DNA from 2 places in the Jeotgalibaca porci genome. Region 2 is predicted to be linked to the other one. Evidence: riboswitches for the same ligand, from Rfam matches in the RefSeq annotation. Region 2 holds a riboswitch; the other holds the start of a gene.

Region 1 (10,956 bases), 650 kb from region 2:
AATCAGTAATTTTACTAAACATCATCTATCTCATCCAAAATTACATAACTAAATCTTCAGCGTCTACAATCTCGATGCCAGCCATGGATCCAGTACCATGATAGTGAGTGTTATTTTCTTTATCCCACAGTTCCAACTCGATGGTGCCTGATACGCCTTCTTTAATCGTCTTATCCATGCCGCTTAGAACGGGTGCTTGCAAATTACCCATATGCTCGGCCTTTCCGAAAATCTTAACTTTGGCTTTACTATTTTCCATCGTCACCAAAATGGTATCATTAGACGGTAGCGATAGTTTTATTTTACTGTTGTTGTAAGTAGCAAAACGGTATTCTTTGCCATTCAATTGAATATTGGAAATGAAACCCAAAAAGTCACGCACGTAAAAAGGAATGTAAGCCATAGAAAAGAAGAGGCTGGTGTCCGGTTCCTCAAAGTGATTACTTTGGAGCCATACATAGTTTTTAGGGAATTTCGTTCCCCAATCTTTTTCGATATAACCTTTCCCATTGGAGAAGGCAACGATGCGACCGTTTATTTCCAGACTGCCGTCTAGATAATGATTCATGCTCGTAACACCATGGTAGCATTCCATTTTAGGAATATAGGCGAAAGGTCCCATAATGGTAGGACGCAATACTGTCGATTCAATCGGAGTGAGTGGGCCTAATTTCAAATTACCGCTTATTATGTCAGTAGCACTTTCTAAATGAACGGAAACCAACGATTCCGAGAAAAAGTTATCTTCTATTTTTACGGCGAAAGGCTCGTCATTCCAAACAAATGACTCAACTGGAAAACGCACATACCCCGTTGCAATATCATTTTCTAGCGTCTCATCAACGATAATATATTGAACAAAACAATGAGGATCACTAGCATGTAAACTGATACCAGGAATAAAACTAATAGCTGTTTTCCCATTGGTACTCACTTGTTTATAATACCAACCCTCGAAGTAGTTCTTTTTATTCAAATTCCCTTGAAAAAGGTTTCTGTCTTTTCTCATAGCGCCTATCACACCCAATTCGTCTTTTTATTACTATACCCTAGTACGCGTCGCTTTATTAAACAAGATGGTTTACGGAAGGGAAAAGTATCGCTATATGATATAATCATCTACGATGATAGCTTTCTCGGATATCGTGAGGAGATGAAAAAATGTTATTCGACAAGAAGGGTAGTATGGATGAACATGAGGCACACGACATTATAGAAAATGTTGTCGCAGCCGGTGATATCGGAATGTTTTCCTGGCATATGGACACAGGTACGTTTGAATTGATTGAACACATATCAGGATACCGGTTACAAGGGATTCATTCACTACCTGATTTTTTGGAGCGTTATGTGTTTCCTAAAGATTTGGAAATAGCTCTTCAAGACTTAAATAATTATTTAAATGGAAAAGAAGAAGTGTTCCAAAGTACCTTTAGAGTCCTTGATAGCAAAGATAAAATGCACTGGGTATTTTGTAAAGGCACCATTATGGAGTCGAACAAATTAGCGGGTCTTATTTACGATGTATCTGCAAACAAGATGCTTAAAGGGAATGATTATACAACCAACCTTGTCGATGCAAAGTACCTGACGCGGAAGTTGGGAAATGCCATTCAGAATAAGCAGAAAGAGAATAGCATAGGAGCCTTGTTGTATCTCGAAATCGACAATTTACATTCTCTTATCAATCACTACGGCTTCAAGTTTGGGAGTATCGTCTTATATCAGATGAGTCGCATTTTACTGAACTTTACAAGTGGAAAGGACGAAGTATCGCGGTTCCCGAATGATAAATTTATGCTGCTTATTGACAACGTAACCAGTAATGACGAAATTAAGAATCTCGGCAAAAAGATTATTAAAATGTTGGAAGCGCCGCTGATTGTTGAAGGGCTGCCCGTTTATTTGAATGTCAGCATTGGTATGACATTATTTCCGGATGCGGATAAAGATGCGATTGAACTCATTAGACAATCCGACTTTGCAATTTCTCATTCTAAAGAGCAGGGCAGTAACCGTGCCAGTTTTTTTGATACGGAATTGATGGAGACGTTTAATCGCGGGATGCAGATTGAAAGCGAACTGGCTAATGCCTTGAACAACGACGAATTCTACCTTGTTTATCAACCACAATTAAACGTTGTAGATAATATAATCACTGGATTTGAAGTCCTGTTGCGTTGGAATAATAAAAGATTGGACTTTGTTTCACCAGCTGAATTTATTCCTGTTGCTGAAGAAAAAGGATATATCGTGAAAACTGGACGCTGGTTGTTGCAAGAGACTATAAAAACTGCCCGCAGTTGGATCGATCTAGGACTGGAATTTGGTACACTCTCGATTAATGTTTCGCCGGTTGAATTGTTCCAAAAGGATTTTAGAGAGAGATTGCTGGAGACGTGCGTAAAGTACGACGTTCCGCCAGAAAAAATAAAAGTAGAGATTACGGAACGAACGGTCATGAATTCCAATGCCAAGAATATAACGATTATTAATGATTTGTTGGCAGATGGATTCAAAATTGCTCTTGACGATTTTGGGATGGGGTATTCAAACTTCAACTTCTTATTTGAATTTGAAATCACTACGCTAAAACTGGACAAATCATTAGTCGAACATATCAAAGATAAAAAGCGGCGTCTTTTCATTGAGAGTATCCTCAAACTCAGAGATTACAAAGACTTTGATGTGATTGCGGAAGGTGTCGAAACAAAAGAAGAACTGGATACACTCGTTGGATTAGGCTGCCGACGCATTCAAGGCTACTACTTTAGCCAACCGCTGAAACGATCAGTGGCAGAGAAATTTTTAATGGATTTTAGTAATAAAAGCGCTGATATGGGGAAATAAAATCACCCGTATTCGCGCTTTTTAATTTTTGTAAATAAAACTATCTGGGAATGGAAGTCAGCAGAATAAAAGGTTATAGTTAATGTGAGGTGATGAAAGATGCTGAAAGAAGCATGTGTAGAAAATTTTACAGATGTACCTGCAGTAATTAATCGGGGAGCAAAACGGATTGAACTCTGTGATAACTTATCTGTCGGCGGAACAACGCCAAGTTTAGGGGTAATAAAAGTTTCAACGGAATATTGCTATGATAATGATGTATCCGTTATCGTTATGCTGAGACCGCGTGGTGGAGATTTTGTCTATTCGATTATGGAGAAAGCAATGATGATCCATGACTTGGAAGAAATTAGCAAATTGCGTCCAGAAGGTATTGCAGTAGGTGCTTTGACGGCCGAAAATGAATTGGACAAACCATTTTTGGAAGAAATCGCAACTTTGGCAAAGAATAAACACATGACTTTAGTGTTCCATATGGCTTTTGATCTCATACCAAAAGACTTACAGAGAGAGTCATTATTATGGCTGCAAGAGCACGGATTCATACGAATTTTAACGCACGGCGGACCTGCTGAAAAAACGATTTTTGAAAACATTGAAAATATTGCTGAACTGATGAAAATTAGCCCCGATATGACAATCATGCCAGGCGGCGGACTGACGAAAAACAACTTAGACGAATTGTTGACGCATATCGATGCTGTGGAAGTCCACGGCACTCGAATTGTATAAAACTTAGACATGCTTAATTAAGTATGTTAAACTGTTTAAGACAAAAACTTAATAGCCTTGTTAGGTGAGGTTACTGTACTAGAGATATGCTGCTGCCCAGAAACGTCGAAAGACGCCAATGGGTCAACAGGAATTTCCGAATTAAGGGAATTCTTAACGTAGCTGGGATTCACAATCCCTATGCTGTACAGAGCTAAAACTCGACGAAGAGGTGCGAATTCTTTTACTGTACACATATGTTGTATTTTTGCATGCTCTTTGGGAGCATGCTTTTTTTGTTTAGATGAACTTTCAGGAGGTGGTTGTAATGGACCCGAAGCCCAGGTGCAATAAAAAAATGGTAAACAATATAACTGAGGGGGACATTGCCCCCTATTTGAGAGGGATTACTAATCATGAAAAACTACGAAAACATTTTCCAAGCTGCTAAAAACAACAACCGCCAAGCGTTCCGCTCCAGCTTCTTCAAGCTTCACTTGAAGGACCAAGAGGAGCTATACCACGCTTTGTATCCGAAAAACAAAGAGAAAATCGAAGGCTTTTTAACACCTGCTGAGTTTTCAGATCTATTTAAATGGATGGACACTGAGGGACAAAAAGAAGTTTATGAGGTATTTTCCCGAGATTATGTAGCGGGCTTACTGCCTTATATGGAAACAGATACCATTGTTAAGTTTCTATCCATTCTGGAGGAGGAACAAGCAGAAGAATTACTCCACTTACAAGAAGAAGATTTACGCTGCCAAATCAAGGAAGTTATGACCTTTAATCCCGAGACTGCTGGATCTATCATGAATAAGAGTTTTGTTATTGCGACAATGAATGAAACGGTCAAAGATGTCGCAGAGCGGTTACGTGCTTCGGCACTCACAGTTGAAATGGTGTATTATGTCTATGTTCTAAATGGCGAAGGGCAACTATGTGGAGTTGTGTCGTTGCGTGATTTAATGACAAATCCGGATAGTAAGATTTTGACAGAAATCATGGTTACAAAACTAGTGTCGGTGGCAACTACGAATGACCAGGAGTTGGCAGCAAAGATGCTGCAGGCATATGATTTAATTGCCATTCCAGTTTTGGATGATGCTGGGAAAATGAAAGGAATTATCACGGTCGATGATGTTATGGACGTATTAACGGAAGAGGTCACAGAAGATTTCCACGAATTTGCGGCAATTAGTAAATCAGACTCTAGCACTAATGCTAAAGAAAGTGTCTGGAATGATGCCCGCGTGCGGATGCCTTGGATTATTATATTGGTCTTTTTAGGAATGATAAGTGCTTCGTTAATTAGTTCGTTTGAAGATACATTAAATCAAGTCGTTTTGTTGGCGGCATTTATTCCTATCATTATGGATTCAGCCGGAAATGTGGGGACACAATCGCTTGCGGTTGCTGTTCGAAAATTATCAGTCGGAGATAATCCGTTTAGTGAGGAATTCTGGAAAACGATTTGGCAAGAATTTCTGGTAGGGACCATAATAGGAGCTGCTGCTGGAATCGTTCTTGGTTTAATTGTAGCCTTATTTTATGGTAATACCATTTTAGGAATTATTATCGCCGTATCGTTGCTTCTAACGCTAAGTTTATCCAATGTTGTTGGAGCTGTTATACCGGTTATCATCCATAAATTCAAGCTTGACCCGGCTGTTGCTTCAGGTCCGTTTATCACAACCATAAATGATGCTTTAGGCTTAATCATTTATTTTTCAATTGCAACGCACCTGTTACATTTATTATAGAATACTAAATATAGAAGGAGAGAGGGATAAGAGTCCTTCGCTCCTTTTTTGCTTGCTCGAGAGCTAAAAAAGAGCTTAAAAAACCAAGGAAAACCAACATTTCTAGATTGTGGTGGAACGTAAAAGGATATCTTTTGCTTTTTAATATCAGGTACTTTTATAATGCGGATAAAGGAGTTAAGATAGTTAATGACAGGCGGCCTGATTTATAAAATTCGCTTCTCTTAATTTTTTGGCTTATAATAGTAGGATTGTCGCTTGTTCACAAAAATAATGTATGAAGGAGGAGTATATGAAGAATGAAGGACGTTTAACGAAAGGAAAGAATTTACTTTTAGGAATTGTATTTATACTATTGGTGGCTTCAATTATTTTTGCGGTCTACATGTTCTTTCAAGCACCTGAAGAAGCTACCGGCATTGAGGGAGAGCGAATGAAGAGTGATTATATCTTAATGATTTTACAGTGTACGTTTGGCGCTCTCGTTATTTTTTTACCACAAAGAGTGGAAAACCACTTTGAAATTGATATTCCGAATGTAATCGAAATTATTTATATAATCTTTTTATTTTTAGCTATTTATTTAGGGGAAGTACGGAATTTTTATTTCTTATTTCCAAATTGGGATGCTGTTCTGCATTTTTTTAGTGCAGGAATGCTGGGAGCAGTCGGCTTCATGTTGGTTAATTTTATGACGGGAATTGAGAAGTTGAATTTACGCTTGAGTCCAGGCTTTGTATCGTTTTTCGCATTTTGCTTTGCATTGACATCTGGCGTAGTTTGGGAAATATATGAATTTATGGCGGACGGTATTCTCGGTACAAATATGCAGAAATTTATAACATTTGAGGGTGAGATGCTTATAGGGCGAGAAGCAGTGCGCGACACAATGGAAGATTTGATTGTGGATGCACTGGGTTCATTGTTAATTGTTTTAATCGGCTATTTCTACTTACGCCGCAAACGCGTGGTTGAACTGGAAAAGAACCCTGAATTGGAATTGAGTGAATAAAAAAATCAGTACTGGGGAAAACGCCCAGTACTGATTTTTTCATAGTATAGGGTTTATAAGTTTCTGGGGGAAAGTCATTCATTATTTTCACGTTTTTTCCTTTTGTTCCAAGGAGGGTATAATAATAGATTTTTACCGTAAATAGCTCACTCAGATCGAAAAATCGTTTTGAGTGAGCTATTTTTCGCAAAAAGGCTCACTCAGATTGAAAAATCAGTTTGAGTGAGCTATTTAGTTACTTTAAGATGGGCATTAAGACTTTATAAAGAATAATAGCAAAGGCTGCACCGACGATACCTTGTAAGAGGTTCATAGGTGAGGCCGCGAACGCTGCTGCTAATCCATACAAGAACCAATCCGTCAGAAAATAGCCGGCTGTCATCCAGATTGCGGGTATAAATACTGCAAAATAGATCTTTCCAGTTTTTTTATATAGAACTCCAGCAAAAAGACCTTCTAGTCCTTTTACGAAAAAAGTAAAGGGGATATACATGGCATAACCTGCAATCATATCTGCCAAAGCAGAACCAATGGCACCTGCCCAAAAACCGGCGGCCGGTCCTAAAATTAAAGCGGCCAACAACAAAATAGTATCGCCTATATTTACATACCCTTGTGCACTCGGGATTGGAATGCGAAAGAGTAGGGTCATAACCGTTGTTAATGAAGCGAACATGGCGAACAGAACCAATTGGTGTGTTTTATTTCTTTTCATTCGAACACTCCTTTTTCATCATATTATACATGATTGCTTAAAAATGAATATCGAATTAGAGAAGCCTACCCACTAAGTAATATTAATGCCACATCACTTGCTTTCTTTTGGTACAATAATCTAGATAGATTAAAAAGGAGGCGGATGTGTAATGCACCAACCGCGTGTTTTAGTAATACAAGATATATCCGCCAGTTGCCGGATTTCAGCGAACGTCGCTGTTCCCGTTTTAAGCTGCTTAAATAATGCCGTGAATATTTTACCGACAGCCCTTTTAAGTACGCATACGGGGATCGGTTTTTCAGATTTTACTTACCTTGATTTAACAAATGAGATAAAAAAGATATTAAATCATTGGCAATCTTTGGGTATCAAATATGACGGTGTTTTAATCGGGTATTTGGGTTCGACTGAACAGATTGCTCTGGTGAAGCGCATCATTCGAGACTTTTTGAAGCCGGACGGTATCGCCATTTTGGACCCAGTAATGGGAGATCATGGTTTTTTATACACGGGCTTTGATGCTGGTTACGTTCGTGAAATGCGCGAACTCTGTAGCGCGGTTTCAGTTATAATCCCGAACATGACCGAGGCGAGTTTATTGCTGGATCGTCCCTATAAAAGTGGACCGTATACAAAAGAATATGTAGAAGAAATTATTAAGGAGCTTGCAGCTCTGAATAGTCGCACAACTATTTTAACAGGCGTGCGTTTTAATGACGAAGAGTTAGGAGCAGCCAGTCATTATGCTGGTTCCCCTGATATTAACTATTGTTTCGATAAATGGCATCAGGGGCACTTTGATGGCACGGGTGATTTATTTTCTAGTACTGTTGGAGGTCTTTTATTTCAGAAAAAAACATTAGAAGAGGCGACAACAATCGCCGTAGCGTATGTCAACCGTGTGATTCAAAGAACCATCAATAGTGAGTCAGACCCGCTGTTTGGCGTACAATTTGAAACAGATTTACCATTTCTGATGCAATCCGTTCATGAAGGGAGATAAATAAATGAACCCCCTAGTTGTGGTGGAACAGTTACTGCTTTTGATGCTTGTGATGCTAATCGGTTATAGCGTGGCACGAATGAAATTGCTTGATGACCATGCGGAAATGAATTTTGCGACTTTAATTAATTATGTTACAGTACCGGCGTTAATTTTGTCAGCAACGGATGGTGGGGCAGTGGCTGGATCGAAGTGGGACAGTTTAATCGTTCTTTTCGTTGCGAGCAGTTCCTATGTATTTTTTACCTTATTAGCGTTTTTTATCCCGAAGCTTTTCAAAGTAAAGCCGGATGAAATAGGCGTTCTACAATTTGTGACTGTGTTTGCGAATAACGGCTTTATGGGATTACCCGTGGTATTGGCCTTGTTTGGAACAAGTGGGCTGTTTTATGCTTCTATCTTCAATATTCCGAATAATATCCTCGTGTATTCGTTAGGTGTTTATTTCATTTCCAGAGGGAAGAAGAAACAGACGATTGATTTACGAAAATTGCTACTAAATCCCGCTATTATATCGGCTTTTTTGGCACTCTTGCTGTTTCTCTTTGATATTCAGCTGCCTTCTTTACTTTCGAAAACATTGGTGAGTCTGGGGAATATGATAAGCTCCCTTCAAAGTAGACACTGAAAAAAACAAACTACTTTGAAGGGGGTTTTTTTCTATGACTAGAAAACATACCGATCCAGAACTGTTACATTTAATTGATTTACACCTAAGGGGTGTTTCTTATCGAACGCTTGTTGATCAGCACCATCTCAAACTATCTGATACCACTTTTATGAATTATGTCCATCGGTACCAGGACCATGGCATGGAAGGGATCCGCTCCCAGAAGAATTACCGCAGTTACTCGAAAGAATTCAAGCAGAAAATTGTAGCTGAATACCTACAGACGGGTTACGGCTTTTCATACTTAGCCGCTAAATATAACATTCCATCTAAAACAACGGTAAACAAATGGGTAATTCGATATACTGAAGGAAAAGAGAATGAGACATATTCTCCGAAATCTGAGGTGTACAACATGACGGGTGTTAAAAAATCATATGAAGAAAAATTAAAAATCGTAGAAGATTACATAGCCAATCGCCTGACTTATCTGGAAGCAGCGGAGAAAAACCATGTAAGTTACAGTAACATTTATTCCTGGGTGAATAAATACAAAAAGCATGGACCGATAGGTCTGGAAGACAACCGGGGCCGCGGGAAGCCCACGGAAATTCAAACAACGGAAGAACGTTTAAACGCAGAAGTAGAGACACTCAAAGCCCGGAATAAATGGCTAGAAATGGAGAACGATGCGTTAAAAAAGCGCCGAAAAATCGCTGGGAATCACAAATCACAGGGGTTAGACAAGAAGTGGAATATTTAACTATTGAAGAATTAAAGCATAAATATCCCGTTATCCATCTTTGTGACATACTGGGTATCGCCAAATCCAGCTACTATAAGTGGTTAAAACGGGAACCCTCAGAAACAGAATTAAAACGCCTGAAACTGATGCGGGCGATCAAAGGAATCCACGAGGCATTCGGTGGGATTTACGGCTACCGAAGAATGACCATCTTTCTCAACTTTTTTAGAAGAGCGAAAGTGAATCATAAGTGTGTACACCGCCTCATGAGAATCATGGGGATCACAGCCGTCATCCGTCGCAAAAGAAGGAACTACGTGCCACACAAAGCCGCACATGTGGCTGAAAACATCTTAAACCGTGATTTCCACGCTGAAAGACCCATGGAAAAGTTATTGACGGATGTCACGGAATTCCGGTTGACCAATGGGACAAAACGTTACCTGAGCGCTATTTATGACCTCGGGTCAAAGAAAATCGTGGCTTATAAAACCAGTCACCGCAATGACAACCCGTTAGTACTGGATACACTAAAGCAGATTTTGGGTGATGTAAAGCCTGAAACCACACTGATTCATAGCGACCGCGGTTCCCAGTACACCTCCCATGCCTTTAACAAGATGATTAAAGATCACCAGATAATCCATAGTATGTCACGCGTCTCGAAATGTATTGACAACGGCCCTATGGAAGGCTTTTGGGGTACCCTCAAGGTGGAGATGTTTAACCTGGATACGTTTGACAGACCAGCGTACTTAGACCGGAAAATCAAGGCATACATCGCGTTCTTCAACAATGAACGCGTTACTTTGGATATGGGATTAGCGATTCCTACGGAAGAGAAGATTCTACAAATGATTGCATAAACGCTACAAAAAAAGACCACACATTTTTACATGCATGGTCTAAAATACTTTGTTTTTTACCTGTCTACTTGACAGGGGGCAGTTCAATATTACTTCGCCCCTCGCGATGTTCATCATTGGAATGTCGATGATACGAATCAATATCGGTGATGCATTTAAAGATATGCGGTTGTTGGCATTTGCAGTCTTTCGTATGCTCATTATTCCTGCCGCAATGTGGTTTGTTTTACGCCCGATTATTACGAACCCGTTGATTCTTGGCGTTCTCATTACAATAGCGGGTATGCCGGGACCTGCGATGGCGGTCACTTTAGCGACCTTATATGATGGAAATACCGGAATGGCGACGCGCTATGTTTTTATTTCCACCATTATATCTGTCCTTACAATTCCACTTTTAAGCCTGTTATTCGGTTAGAGCTGTGTTAAAATATGAAGATAGTTGTATTAAAGAAGTACAATTAGTAATTAAAGGAGATTAGAAGATGGAGAAACAAGAACTAAAAAAACGTTCAGAAGTACCAGTAGAATTAACGTGGGATTTAGAAGTCCTTTTCGCAACCCGCGCTGAATATGAAACAGCACTAACAAAAATGGAAGCTGACGTAGCAGAATTTGCGGAGACATTTACAGGTGCTTTAAATAATGCGGAAGTAATCGTTGAAGCAATCAAAGCCT
Region 2 (10,956 bases):
CAGGCAAATACTCCTAATTCGGATAGGTTTTTTTGACATATTCCAATAACAATGGTATTATTATCTCGGAGTCGAAAGAAATTGGAGGAATGAAAATGGCAGAACGTGCACAAGATTCATTGAAAGCACTAACGGTATTAATGAGGTCCTCACAACATGTTCAAGAAAGCATCAAACGTAGTATCTCAAAGTTCGGACTGAATACATCCGAATTTGGTGTCTTGGAGTTGTTGTACCATAAAGGCGAACAACCTATTCAAAGCATTGGTAAGAAAATCTTACTTGCGAGCAGCAGTTTAACATACGTGATTGACAAACTTGAAAACAAAGGGTTGGTTCATCGTAACCCGTGTGAAACAGACCGACGTGTTATTTATACAGGTATTACAGAAGAAGGTAGAAAGTTAATGGATGAAATCTTCCCAATCAATGAAGAAGATATTATTCAAATTTTCTCGGTTCTAGAACCGGAAGAACTTTCTATTTATGCTGATTTAGTCAAAAAAGTTGGCTTACATGCCGAAGAATGGAATAAATCACAATCTTAATGAATGATTGCAATGAGGCTGGGACAAGAATATGTCCTGGCCTCTTTCTTTTATCCAAAGAAGGGCAATCGTTTGTCTAGAATGGCCCGTACTATGATAAACTATTTATATAGACATAATCCAATAAAGTAGGGATACCCATGGAAACTAAAATTCACTTCTATCATGTAAACGATCTTCATTCACATTTTGAAAATTGGCCCAAGATTCGGCGTTATTTGAATCAGAAAAAGAAAGAGCACCAGGCGTTAGGTGAATCTGTCTTTTTGTTTGATATTGGAGATTTTCTGGATCGGGTGCATCCATTGACAGAAGCGACGGACGGCTATGCGAATATTATGCTTATGAATCAAGTTCAATACGATGCCGTAACGATTGGAAATAATGAAGGAATAGGAAATTCTAAAAACATTCTCAATAACCTCTATCGTGATGCCAATTTTCCAATTGTTCTGGCCAATATGGTGGATAATGAAGATGATCGAATCCCGGGATGGGCGAAACCGTATATCATTAAGACGACGGATGAAGGCGTCAGAGTTGGTATAATTGGCCTGACAGCGCCTCTTTATCTAAGCTACATTCCTAACGGATGGCTGCCTAAAGAATCATTTGAAGTATTGCCACAACTCTTAACTGAACTAAGAACACAAACAGATGTCATTGTATTATTATCTCATATGGGAATTATCGAAGATGAGCATATGGCAGAGATGTACGAAGATATCGACGTGATTATTGGTGCGCATACGCACCATGTCTTACCACAAGGCCGCAAAATCGAAGGTACCTTATTAACAGGTGGTGGAAAATGGGGCACGTATATTGGGCACACAACCATCACTTTAAATCAAAATATACCTATTAATCTAGAAACAGAATTAATTACCTGTGAGACATTACCCGTTGAACCGATTGATGCCAGTGAAGTGCAGAGCTATCTCACTAAAGGGAAGCAACTCTTAAAAGCAAAAGAAATTGCTGATATGCCAGTCACATTAACGACAGATTGGCAAAAAGAGACAGACCTTGTCCATCTGGGGCTGGATGCCATTTGTGCGTATTCCAAGTGTGACATTGGACTCCTCAATTCCGGCCTATTTTTAGACGATTTGAAAGCGGGAGTAGTTACTAAAGAAATGATGCACCGGATTTTACCCCATCCGATGCGGTTAATCGTCTGTAAGATGCCTGGGAACATATTCAAACAACTTATCTGGGGCATGGAAGACATGCGAGACGATTTACGGACCAAGGCAGTGACTGGAATGGGCTTTCGTGGTAAAATCTTTGGAGAGCTAGTTTACAAAGGCATCCGGGTAGATACTACTCAAAAAATTATTTATTATAAGGGAATGGCCTTAAGCGATGATCAAGAAGTGCGTTTTGTGACGGTCGATCATTACCGCTATATTAGCTCCTTTCCATTAATCGAGAATAAAGGCGATGTTGAACTTTTATTTCCGTATTTTTTAAGGGATGTCGTTTCCCTTTACTTAGAGGACCGTTTTCCAATTTTGTGAATGAATGAGGTGTAAGCGTGAAACAAAAGAGTAGATCCTACAAAGAGAAAGTTATTAAAAAGCTAGAAGATAGTGCTGAAACAGGCGAAGTAGTAAAAGAAGAAAAGAAAAAGAATCTAAGCCAAGTTGAATTGGTGGAAGATAATAAAATTAAAATAGAAAATATCATGTTTAATATTGTAGTTAATTATCGTGATGCTATTGACGAAGAAGCGATTGCAGATCGTTATAATACGATTTTGAATAAGTACGATTACATTGTGGGAGACTGGGGCTATGATCAATTACGTCTCAAAGGTTTTTTCCAGGATAAGAATAATCGCGCACCATTGGATAAGAAAATTAGTTTTCTAGAAGATTATTTGTATGAATACTGCAACTTCGGTTGTGCTTATTTCGTATTAGAAAAAGAGTTCTCCGAAACGAAGAAGGCACGCAATAAACGGAAGAAAAAGAGAAAACCTACTGCTCACATAAATGAGGTAATCGAGCCGGTAGCTGCTCCTGCAGAGACGAAGGGTGACAAAAAGAAAAATTTTGTTATCAAACAAACGGATAAAAACAAAAGAAGAGATATCCAGAAAAAACCCAATACAGAGGTTTCACCGGATAAACCAAAAACAAGTTTTCAAATTCATAAGATTGAAGAGTGAAAATGCGGAGGTAGATGACAATTAAAACGTATAAAGGTTTCTTTATTGACCTGGATGGAACAGTTTACGCGGGGACAAACCCTATTCCAACAGCGAAAAAATTTATATCAGAACTCGATGCACGTGGCATCCCTTACTTGTATGTCACTAATAATGCAACGAAATCCCAAGAAGATGTAGTCGCACACTTAAAAGCTGTAAGTGGTATTGATGCGGCTCCAGAACACGTGTATACAAGCGGTATGGCTGCCGTCGATTTTGCCAAAAAGAATTACCCAGGTGCTCGGACGTTTGTAGTTGGGGAACCGGCTTTACAACGGCAAGTAGAAGCAGCGGGACTCCTCTTAGTTGAAAAGGACATCGAAGTGGTCATTCAAGGAATGGATCGTTTTGTGACTTATGACAAATTGGCGACTGCGAGTACAGCGATTCGAAACGGTGCAGCCTTTATTGCCACGAACCCCGATGTTAATTTACCAACCGAAAATGGTATGATGCCGGGTGCAGGCTCTCTAACGGCTTTCTTGAAGATAAGTACTCAAAGAGAGCCACTCATAATCGGCAAGCCATTTGGTTATATTATGGATGGCGCTTTAGAGCGAATTGGGTTGACTAAAGAAGAGGTTGTAATGGTGGGGGACAATTATAACACCGATATCCTGGCTGGAATGAACTATGGCGTGGATACGCTTTTAGCTCTCACCGGCGTAACGACGGTGGAAGACTTGGAAGAAATTACCAATAAGCCGACGCATATTCTTAATGATTTAAGCGAATGGCGGTTTGAGTAATGAGAACGATAAAAAATAGTTTGGGATTATTAGCAATCTTTCTATGCATTCTTTCTTTTGCGATTGCCTTTACTATCAACTTTACCCCGATGTTCGCCTTTGATGTCGATTATTTTAACATCCCGGCGCGTACGGGCTTGTCCAAAGAAACGATACTTGAAAATTATCGCATTTTGATTGATTATCTGAATTACCCCTGGATTGAATCCCTTCAAATGCCAGACTTTCCGTCGTCAGAAAGCGGTCTGTTCCATTTTTATGAAGTAAAAGTATTATTTTTATTGGATTACGCTATTTTATTTATCAGCGCGCCTCTGTCTTTTTTCTTTTTACGTCATAAGAAGAGAACGAACACGCTGTACGAATTGATTCAGCCAACCAGAATAATGATCATTTTACCAATTATTGCTTTGTTCTTTATTTTTATTAATTTTGATCAACTTTTTACTACATTTCACGAAGTGTTTTTTAACAATGATGCGTGGTTGTTCGATTACCGAACAGATCCAATCATTCTGGCCTTGCCGCAAGAATTTTTCATGCATTGCTTTATCTTGGTGTTCGGTCTTTTAGAAGTTGGTTTATGGTTGATACATCGCTATACAAAAAGAGCTCTGGGGCTGTAAAACCCCAAAGCTCTTTTTTTATTTCATAATTTCAGATTTATTTGGATCGTCATGGGCAATGCGGCTCGCAGCGGCTGCTGCGATAGCACCTACGATATCATCGAGGAAAGTATGGCACTGGTCGTCATTTTTGTCATTCAAATGTTTCAAAATGCCGGGCTTTACTTTATCGATATAACCGTAATTTGTGAAACCAATTGAACCATAGACGTTTACAATTGATAACGCTAGAATCTCGTCGATACCGAATAGGCCTTCGTCATTAATGACGATATCTAGTAAGGGTTGGGATAATACTCCTTTTTCCGCTAACATATCAAGTTCAATTCCTGTAATGACGGCATTTTGAACTTCTCTTTTCAAGAGAACAGATTGCACGTTCTCGCAACACAGTTCCATTGATAAGTCGTCAACGTATTCTTTCTGTAAAAACATCACCAATTTTGCAATATCTTCTATTTCAACACCACGTTCCTTGAGAAGTGAGGTTGCCTTCGCGTGTAGTTCGCTAGCACTTTTTACCATTTCTTCATCCTCCTAAACTTGATTAGAATAAACTTGTACTGTGCATTGGTTGAATTCGAGTATCTGGATTAATATAGACCATCGCATTGTTTACAGCGGTCGGAGCCTCTCCAAACCCTGTTGCGATTAATTTAACTTTCCCATCGTATGAGGAAATATCTCCTACGGCATAAACCCCGGGAATACTCGTTTCCATTTTTGAATTGATCGTGATGGCGTTCCCTTTAACAGCGAATCCCCATTTCTTCATTGCACCGATTGAAGAAGAAAAGCCATAGTTGATTAAGAAATCATCAATTTCGATTTCCATCGTGTTGTCTTTTCTAACTTCCTGTAGAATAACGCTGGATAGTTTAACGCCATCACCGTTAATCGTTTTTGGAACGTAAGGCGTCACTATTTCAACTGAAGACTTCGCTAACAGATGTGTACTGTGTTCCTGTGCTCTAAATTGCGGGCGTCGGTGAATCAAAATTACTTTCTTGGCGATTGGTTCTAACGTCAGAGCCCAATCAACCGCAGAATCTCCACCTCCGCATATTGCGACAGTCCGATCACGAAAACTTTCGATATTATTTACGAAATAATGTAAATTTGAGTTCTCGTACAAATCAGCATTATCTATCTCGAGTTTCCGAGGGCGGAAAGCACCGTTACCGGCAGAAATAATCACTGCCTTTGAATAATGGGTTTGCTTAGAGGTTTGAATTTCGAAGATACCATCTTCATTTTTCTCTAACTCGAAAGCTTCTTCTCCGCAACAAATTGTCGTATCAAAACGACTCAATTGTTCATTCAAGTTATCAACCAGTTGACCACCGGTGATTGCAGGGAGTGCCGGAATGTCGTAAATCACTTTTTCCGCATAGAGCATTCCTGGTTGACCACCAATTTGCGGAAGAGCTTCAATAATTTTTACCTTTGCTTGTCGCAAACCGGCATAAAACGCTGTAAACATACCGGCAGGACCGCCCCCAATAATTGTAATGTCATAAATATCTTTTTCTTCTAACACTCTTACCCCTCCAACTAAACTTACAGAAAACCTAAACGGATATAAATCATATTCACTACAAAAGTAATGAATATTCCCGTTAATAAACCAACAAATACTTCTAAAGGCTTGTGGCCCAAGTACTTACGAATAATTAATTTTCGATCCACTTTAATGCCATCTTTCGAATGTAAACGGGCAAGCAGTTTTATTTCTTCCAAGATATCTTCAATCACGATACCTTGTTCACCGCTTTGACGCCTTACCCCCATTGAGTCAAACATGACGATAACGCCAAACGTTGTGGCAATTGCTACGTAACCGGATGTATACCCGTACTCTAGAATAAGTGCGGTAATCAAAGCTGTTACTCCCGCTGAATGTGAGCTGGGCATACCACCTGTGGTCGTCACAATTGATAAAGATGTTTTACGATCTTTTAATAACAAGGCGATAGGAAATTTAATCGCTTGCGTAAAGAAAATCGCTGTTAATGAACAAACTAATGGAAAATTATTAAATATTATCATGGCTCTGTATCCTTATTCTTATTTTTAATATGCTTCAATGATAACATGAAACGTTTCTTTGCTACTAACAAAAAAACAAAGATTATAGAATCAAATGGTCTTAAATGGTAAAATAGAAAAAAAGGAGGAGAAGTAATGAATGAATTTCCGCAATTAGTAGAAAAAGCAACAAACGAAAAAAACATTATTATGCAAACAAACAAGGGTGATATCCATATCAGTCTATTCCCGGAGGTAGCACCTAAAGCAGTAGAGAACTTCTTAGCGCTAGCTGAAAAAGGTTATTATAACGGTGTTATTTTCCATCGCGTTATTGAAGACTTTATGATTCAAGGGGGAGACCCAACTGGAACAGGTATGGGTGGACAAAGTATTTGGGCTGACTCTTTTGAAGATGAATTCAGTTTGAATGCATTCAACCTACATGGTGCATTATCGATGGCGAATGCTGGTCCCAATACAAACGGAAGCCAATTCTTTATTGTAACTAAACGTGATGTAGAGCCTAGTGTATTGTCACAATTGGAAAAAGGCGGTTGGCCAGCAGAAGTAGTAGCAGAATACGGCAAAAATGGTGGAACGCCATGGTTGGATCATCGGCATACAGTATTTGGACAAGTACGTTCAGGTATGGACGTTGTTTACGCGATTGAAGCAGTTGAAACAGGCGCAAATGACAAACCTGTTGATGACGTGGTTATTACTGGAATTGAAATCCTATAGTCCTTTGCGAATGACTGTGGAAATCAACAAATAGTGTGCTTTCCATGCTATAATGGCTTGTGAATAGAAGGGAAGTAACAACTTATGGAATACAAAATTGGAGATATCATTACCAGTAGAGTAACTGGAATTCAATCATATGGTGTATTTGTTGCTTTAGATAAACATACACAAGGCCTTATTCATATATCTGAATGTCAGCATGGCTATGTGACCAATCTCGATGAAATTATCGCTATCGGTGATGAAGTTGAGGCAATGGTTATTGACATTGATGAATACACAAAAAAAATAAGTTTATCGTTGCGTGCTTTGGAGACTTTAGATATACCGTCTAATGTCAAACCAAAGAGACACAGAAGACGACGCTATACTCCACAAATAGGATTTGAAACACTGCGTAATATTATGCCAACATGGATAGAAGAAGCACAACAAGATGAGCAAAACCGCATTGCAGAATTTGAATGATTATATTTACACATATCTTTTTTAGGAAGAGGGATGGTTGGTCATGGCTGAAAGAGGGGTAGTTGCAGGGACTATCATGGTAACAAATGCCCAGGGAGAAACTTATTTTCTTGTCGATAATAGAGGAGAATCTATCTCATTTTTAAGTGCAAAGTCAGAAATCGGCGGCAAGTTACCGATGGGTGTCATCATGGAACATCTGCTGAAATTTGTTAATGTACAATCGGACTCTTTTCGCCTTATGGATCTTGCGCACTTAAAGGCAGATGCGAATAATGTTTCGTTATTTGTTTTTGATTTAGTAGAGCGACCGGAAGATCCAAATGTATTATTAGCTGGGACTGAGGACGTGGCTTGGAGACGTTCTAAAGAACTGACTACTTTATTAGATACGTATGATTATGGAACTGTCCCCGTAAATTAATAAAATTCTTTGGTTCAAAATGGACGAACAATAGATGGAGGGTTTGGAATGGCACATATTCAATTTGATTATACTAAAGCATTAACGTTTTTTAATGAACATGAACTAACGTATTTACAAGACCAAGTCACCACAGTAGATAAAGCGCTTCGCGAAGGTACAGGCGCGGGTAGTGATTTTACTGGTTGGGTTGAATGGCCTGAAACATACGATAAAGATGAGTATAAACGTATTAAAGCTGCAGCTAAGAAAATTCAAGAAGACTCAGAAGTACTGGTTGTAATCGGTATTGGCGGTTCTTACCTTGGAGCACGCGCTGCAATTGATTTCTTGAATCATACATTCTATAACTTGCAAGATGACGCGGCTCGTAAAACACCACAAATCTTCTTTGCTGGAAACAGTATCAGTTCTACGTACTTAGCTGACTTAATTGAAGTAATCGGCGATCGCGACTTTTCTGTCAACATGATTTCTAAATCAGGTACAACGACTGAACCAGCTATCGCTTTCCGTGTATTCAAAGAATTGTTGATTAAAAAATACGGTAAAGAAGAAGCACGTAAACGTATTTATTCAACAACTGATAAAGCACGTGGCGCTGCTAAGCACGAAGCGGATACAGAAGGATACGAAACTTTCGTAATTCCGGATGAAATTGGTGGACGCTTCACGGTGTTGACAGCAGTAGGTCTATTGCCAATCGCTGTTAGTGGAGCAGATATCGATTCAATGATGCAAGGTGCGCGTGATGCTCAAAAAGAATATACAACTTCCGATCTAACAAAAAATGAGGCTTATCAATATGCCGTAATCCGTAATATCCTATACCGTAAAGGTAAAGTTACTGAATTGCTTATTAATTATGAGCCAGGTATGCAATATTTCTCTGAATGGTGGAAACAATTATTCGGGGAATCAGAAGGTAAAGATAATAAAGGTATTTACCCATCAAGTGCGAACTTCTCTACTGACTTGCACTCATTGGGTCAATATATCCAAGACGGACAACGCAATATCTTCGAAACAGTCATTAAAGTAGACAAACCACGTAAAAATATTCAGATTCCGGAATTAGCGGAAGATTTGGATGGCTTGAAGTATTTGGAAGGTAAAGACATTGACTTCGTTAATACAAAAGCGTATCAAGGAACGTTGTTGGCACATACAGACGGCGAAGTTCCGAACTTGTTGCTAACTATTCCAGCGATGGATGCTTACTCATTAGGCTATATGATTTATTTCTTTGAAATTGCAGTAGCTATTTCTGGTTACTTGAATGGCGTAAATCCGTTTGACCAACCAGGTGTAGAAGCATACAAGAAAAATATGTTTGCTTTACTGGGTAAACCAGGATTTGAAGAACTTGCTAAAGAGTTGAACGAACGTTTATAAGCTAAGGAAAGAGGCGTGTACTGAAAAAAGGTACGCGCTTCTTTTTTTGTTTACTCTTTATTGGTTGCTCTATTTGAATAAGTTCGCTATACTAGTTGAGGATAAAAAATTGAATAGCCTTGTTAGGTGAGGCGTCTGCATGTGAGATACGCTACTGCCCAGAAATGTCCAAAGACACCAATGGGTTACCAGGAATCTTCGAATTAAGGGGATTCTTAATGTAGCTGGGGGAAACCCCTATGCCATGCAGTGCTAAAACTCGACGAAGAGGTCAAAACGATAGTATATATAGCTACGTCTATTTATTTGTTAAGCCCTACTTCATTGGAGTAGGGTTTTTTCGTTTTTAAAGGCTATTGTGCGAGGAGGTGGTTGGGATGAATCCACATCAGAGGGATAATAATAAAGCAGGTACTGAAGAGCAGGATGATGACCTGACACACTTTAAAAGGAGCGATAGCAATGACAAATAAAAAGAAACATATTTATGTAGAGAAAAAGTCAAAAAACAGTGAATTGGTTAGACTAGGACGTCTATCAAATGACGGGGTACTAGCAGAACTGAGTACAAATCTAGAAGGTTTGACTCACGTTCAAGCTGAAAAACGCTTGGAGAAATACGGGTTAAATGAAGTGGCTACACAAAAGCCAACGCCTTGGTATCGTTTACTCTTACAAGGTTTTAATGATCCGTTTATTTATGTGTTAGGACTCTTAATGGTAGTTTCAGCATTTACGAAAGACTACGATGCAAGTATTATTATGGGATTAATGATTCTGTTTAGTGCAGGGCTGCACTTTTTCCAAGAATACCGTTCTCAAAAAGCGAGCCTCGCGTTAAAAGAATTAATTGAGACGACGTGCTCTGTTACACGAGAAGGAATAACAAAAGAGATTCCGATCGATGAAGTTGTACCAGGGGATATTGTTAATCTTTCAACGGGGGACATGATTCCAGCCGATGCACGTTTACTCTGGACGAAGGATTTATTCGTTAACCAATCTTCGTTAACAGGCGAATCGTTACCTGTAGAAAAATATGTAGCGAATGAAAGTGAAGGAGAAGAGCCGAAAAATGTAACGGCACTGGATTTCGAAAATTTAGCCTTTATGGGGACTGATGTTCTTAGTGGTCAAGGAAAAGCATTGGTGTTAAAGACAGGGCAGTCTACCTTTTTTGGAGATATCGCTTCCCAGTCAACGACTTCTCGTGGCGAGACGAGTTTTGATCGTGGCGTAAAAAACGTGAGTAAAGTTCTTTTACGTTTTATGGGCGTAATGGTGCCGATTGTTTTCCTTGTTAACGGTATTTCTAAAGGAGATTGGGCTGGGGCATTTTTCTTCTCGATTGCTATTGCGGTAGGGTTAACTCCGGAAATGTTGCCAATGATTGTGACAAGTAACCTTGCAAAAGGTGCAATAACAATGTCACGTAAAAAAGTAATCGTTAAAGAATTGAATGCGATTCAAAACTTAGGTGCAATGGATGTTCTTTGTACAGATAAAACCGGAACGATTACGGAAGATAAAGTGGTGTTAGTGCAGCACCTAGACCCACTGGGTAACGAAAGCGAAGACGTCTTAGCCTTAACGTATATGAATGCCTATTACCAAACGGGCTGGAAAAACGTTATGGATCACGCTGTAATTGAATTTGTAGAGGAAAATCGCAGTGAAACACCTTTTGAACCTGCAGAAAAAATTGATGAAATTCCTTTTGATTTCTCTAGACGTCGTTTGACGGTAGCGGTAA

The links. Region 2 has a riboswitch for magnesium ahead of mgtA (magnesium-translocating P-type ATPase). Riboswitches for the same ligand answer to the same signal wherever they lie in the genome.
Region 1: another riboswitch for magnesium. It lies ahead of mgtE (magnesium transporter); the one in region 2 lies ahead of mgtA (magnesium-translocating P-type ATPase).

What each region holds. Positions count from the first base shown of each region.
Region 1 is NZ_CP049889.1:1,867,763-1,878,718, forward strand. Features, by position in the region: gene G7058_RS09500 (tocopherol cyclase family protein) at 41-1,009, opposite strand; gene G7058_RS09505 (bifunctional diguanylate cyclase/phosphodiesterase) at 1,162-2,850, shown strand; gene G7058_RS09510 (copper homeostasis protein CutC) at 2,950-3,582, shown strand; M-box (ykoK) riboswitch at 3,632-3,800, shown strand; gene mgtE (magnesium transporter) at 3,978-5,324, shown strand; gene G7058_RS09520 (hypothetical protein) at 5,617-6,336, shown strand; gene G7058_RS09525 (ECF transporter S component) at 6,572-7,051, opposite strand; gene G7058_RS09530 (pyridoxamine kinase) at 7,203-8,057, shown strand; gene G7058_RS09535 (AEC family transporter) at 8,062-8,685, shown strand; gene G7058_RS09540 (helix-turn-helix domain-containing protein) at 8,720-9,430, shown strand; gene G7058_RS09545 (IS3 family transposase) at 9,337-10,278, shown strand; gene G7058_RS09550 (AEC family transporter) at 10,400-10,696, shown strand; gene pepF (oligoendopeptidase F) at 10,764-10,956, shown strand, end outside.
Region 2 is NZ_CP049889.1:222,693-233,648, reverse strand. Features, by position in the region: gene G7058_RS01360 (MarR family winged helix-turn-helix transcriptional regulator) at 96-548, shown strand; gene G7058_RS01355 (bifunctional metallophosphatase/5'-nucleotidase) at 689-2,071, shown strand; gene G7058_RS01350 (YutD family protein) at 2,089-2,724, shown strand; gene G7058_RS01345 (TIGR01457 family HAD-type hydrolase) at 2,739-3,515, shown strand; gene G7058_RS01340 (TIGR01906 family membrane protein) at 3,515-4,141, shown strand; gene G7058_RS01335 (phosphatidylglycerophosphatase A family protein) at 4,160-4,666, opposite strand; gene G7058_RS01330 (NAD(P)/FAD-dependent oxidoreductase) at 4,689-5,624, opposite strand; gene G7058_RS01325 (divergent PAP2 family protein) at 5,702-6,190, opposite strand; gene G7058_RS01320 (peptidylprolyl isomerase) at 6,326-6,913, shown strand; gene G7058_RS01315 (CvfD/Ygs/GSP13 family RNA-binding post-transcriptional regulator) at 6,998-7,384, shown strand; gene G7058_RS01310 (hypothetical protein) at 7,428-7,808, shown strand; gene G7058_RS01305 (glucose-6-phosphate isomerase) at 7,857-9,203, shown strand; M-box (ykoK) riboswitch at 9,315-9,480, shown strand; gene mgtA (magnesium-translocating P-type ATPase) at 9,666-10,956, shown strand, end outside.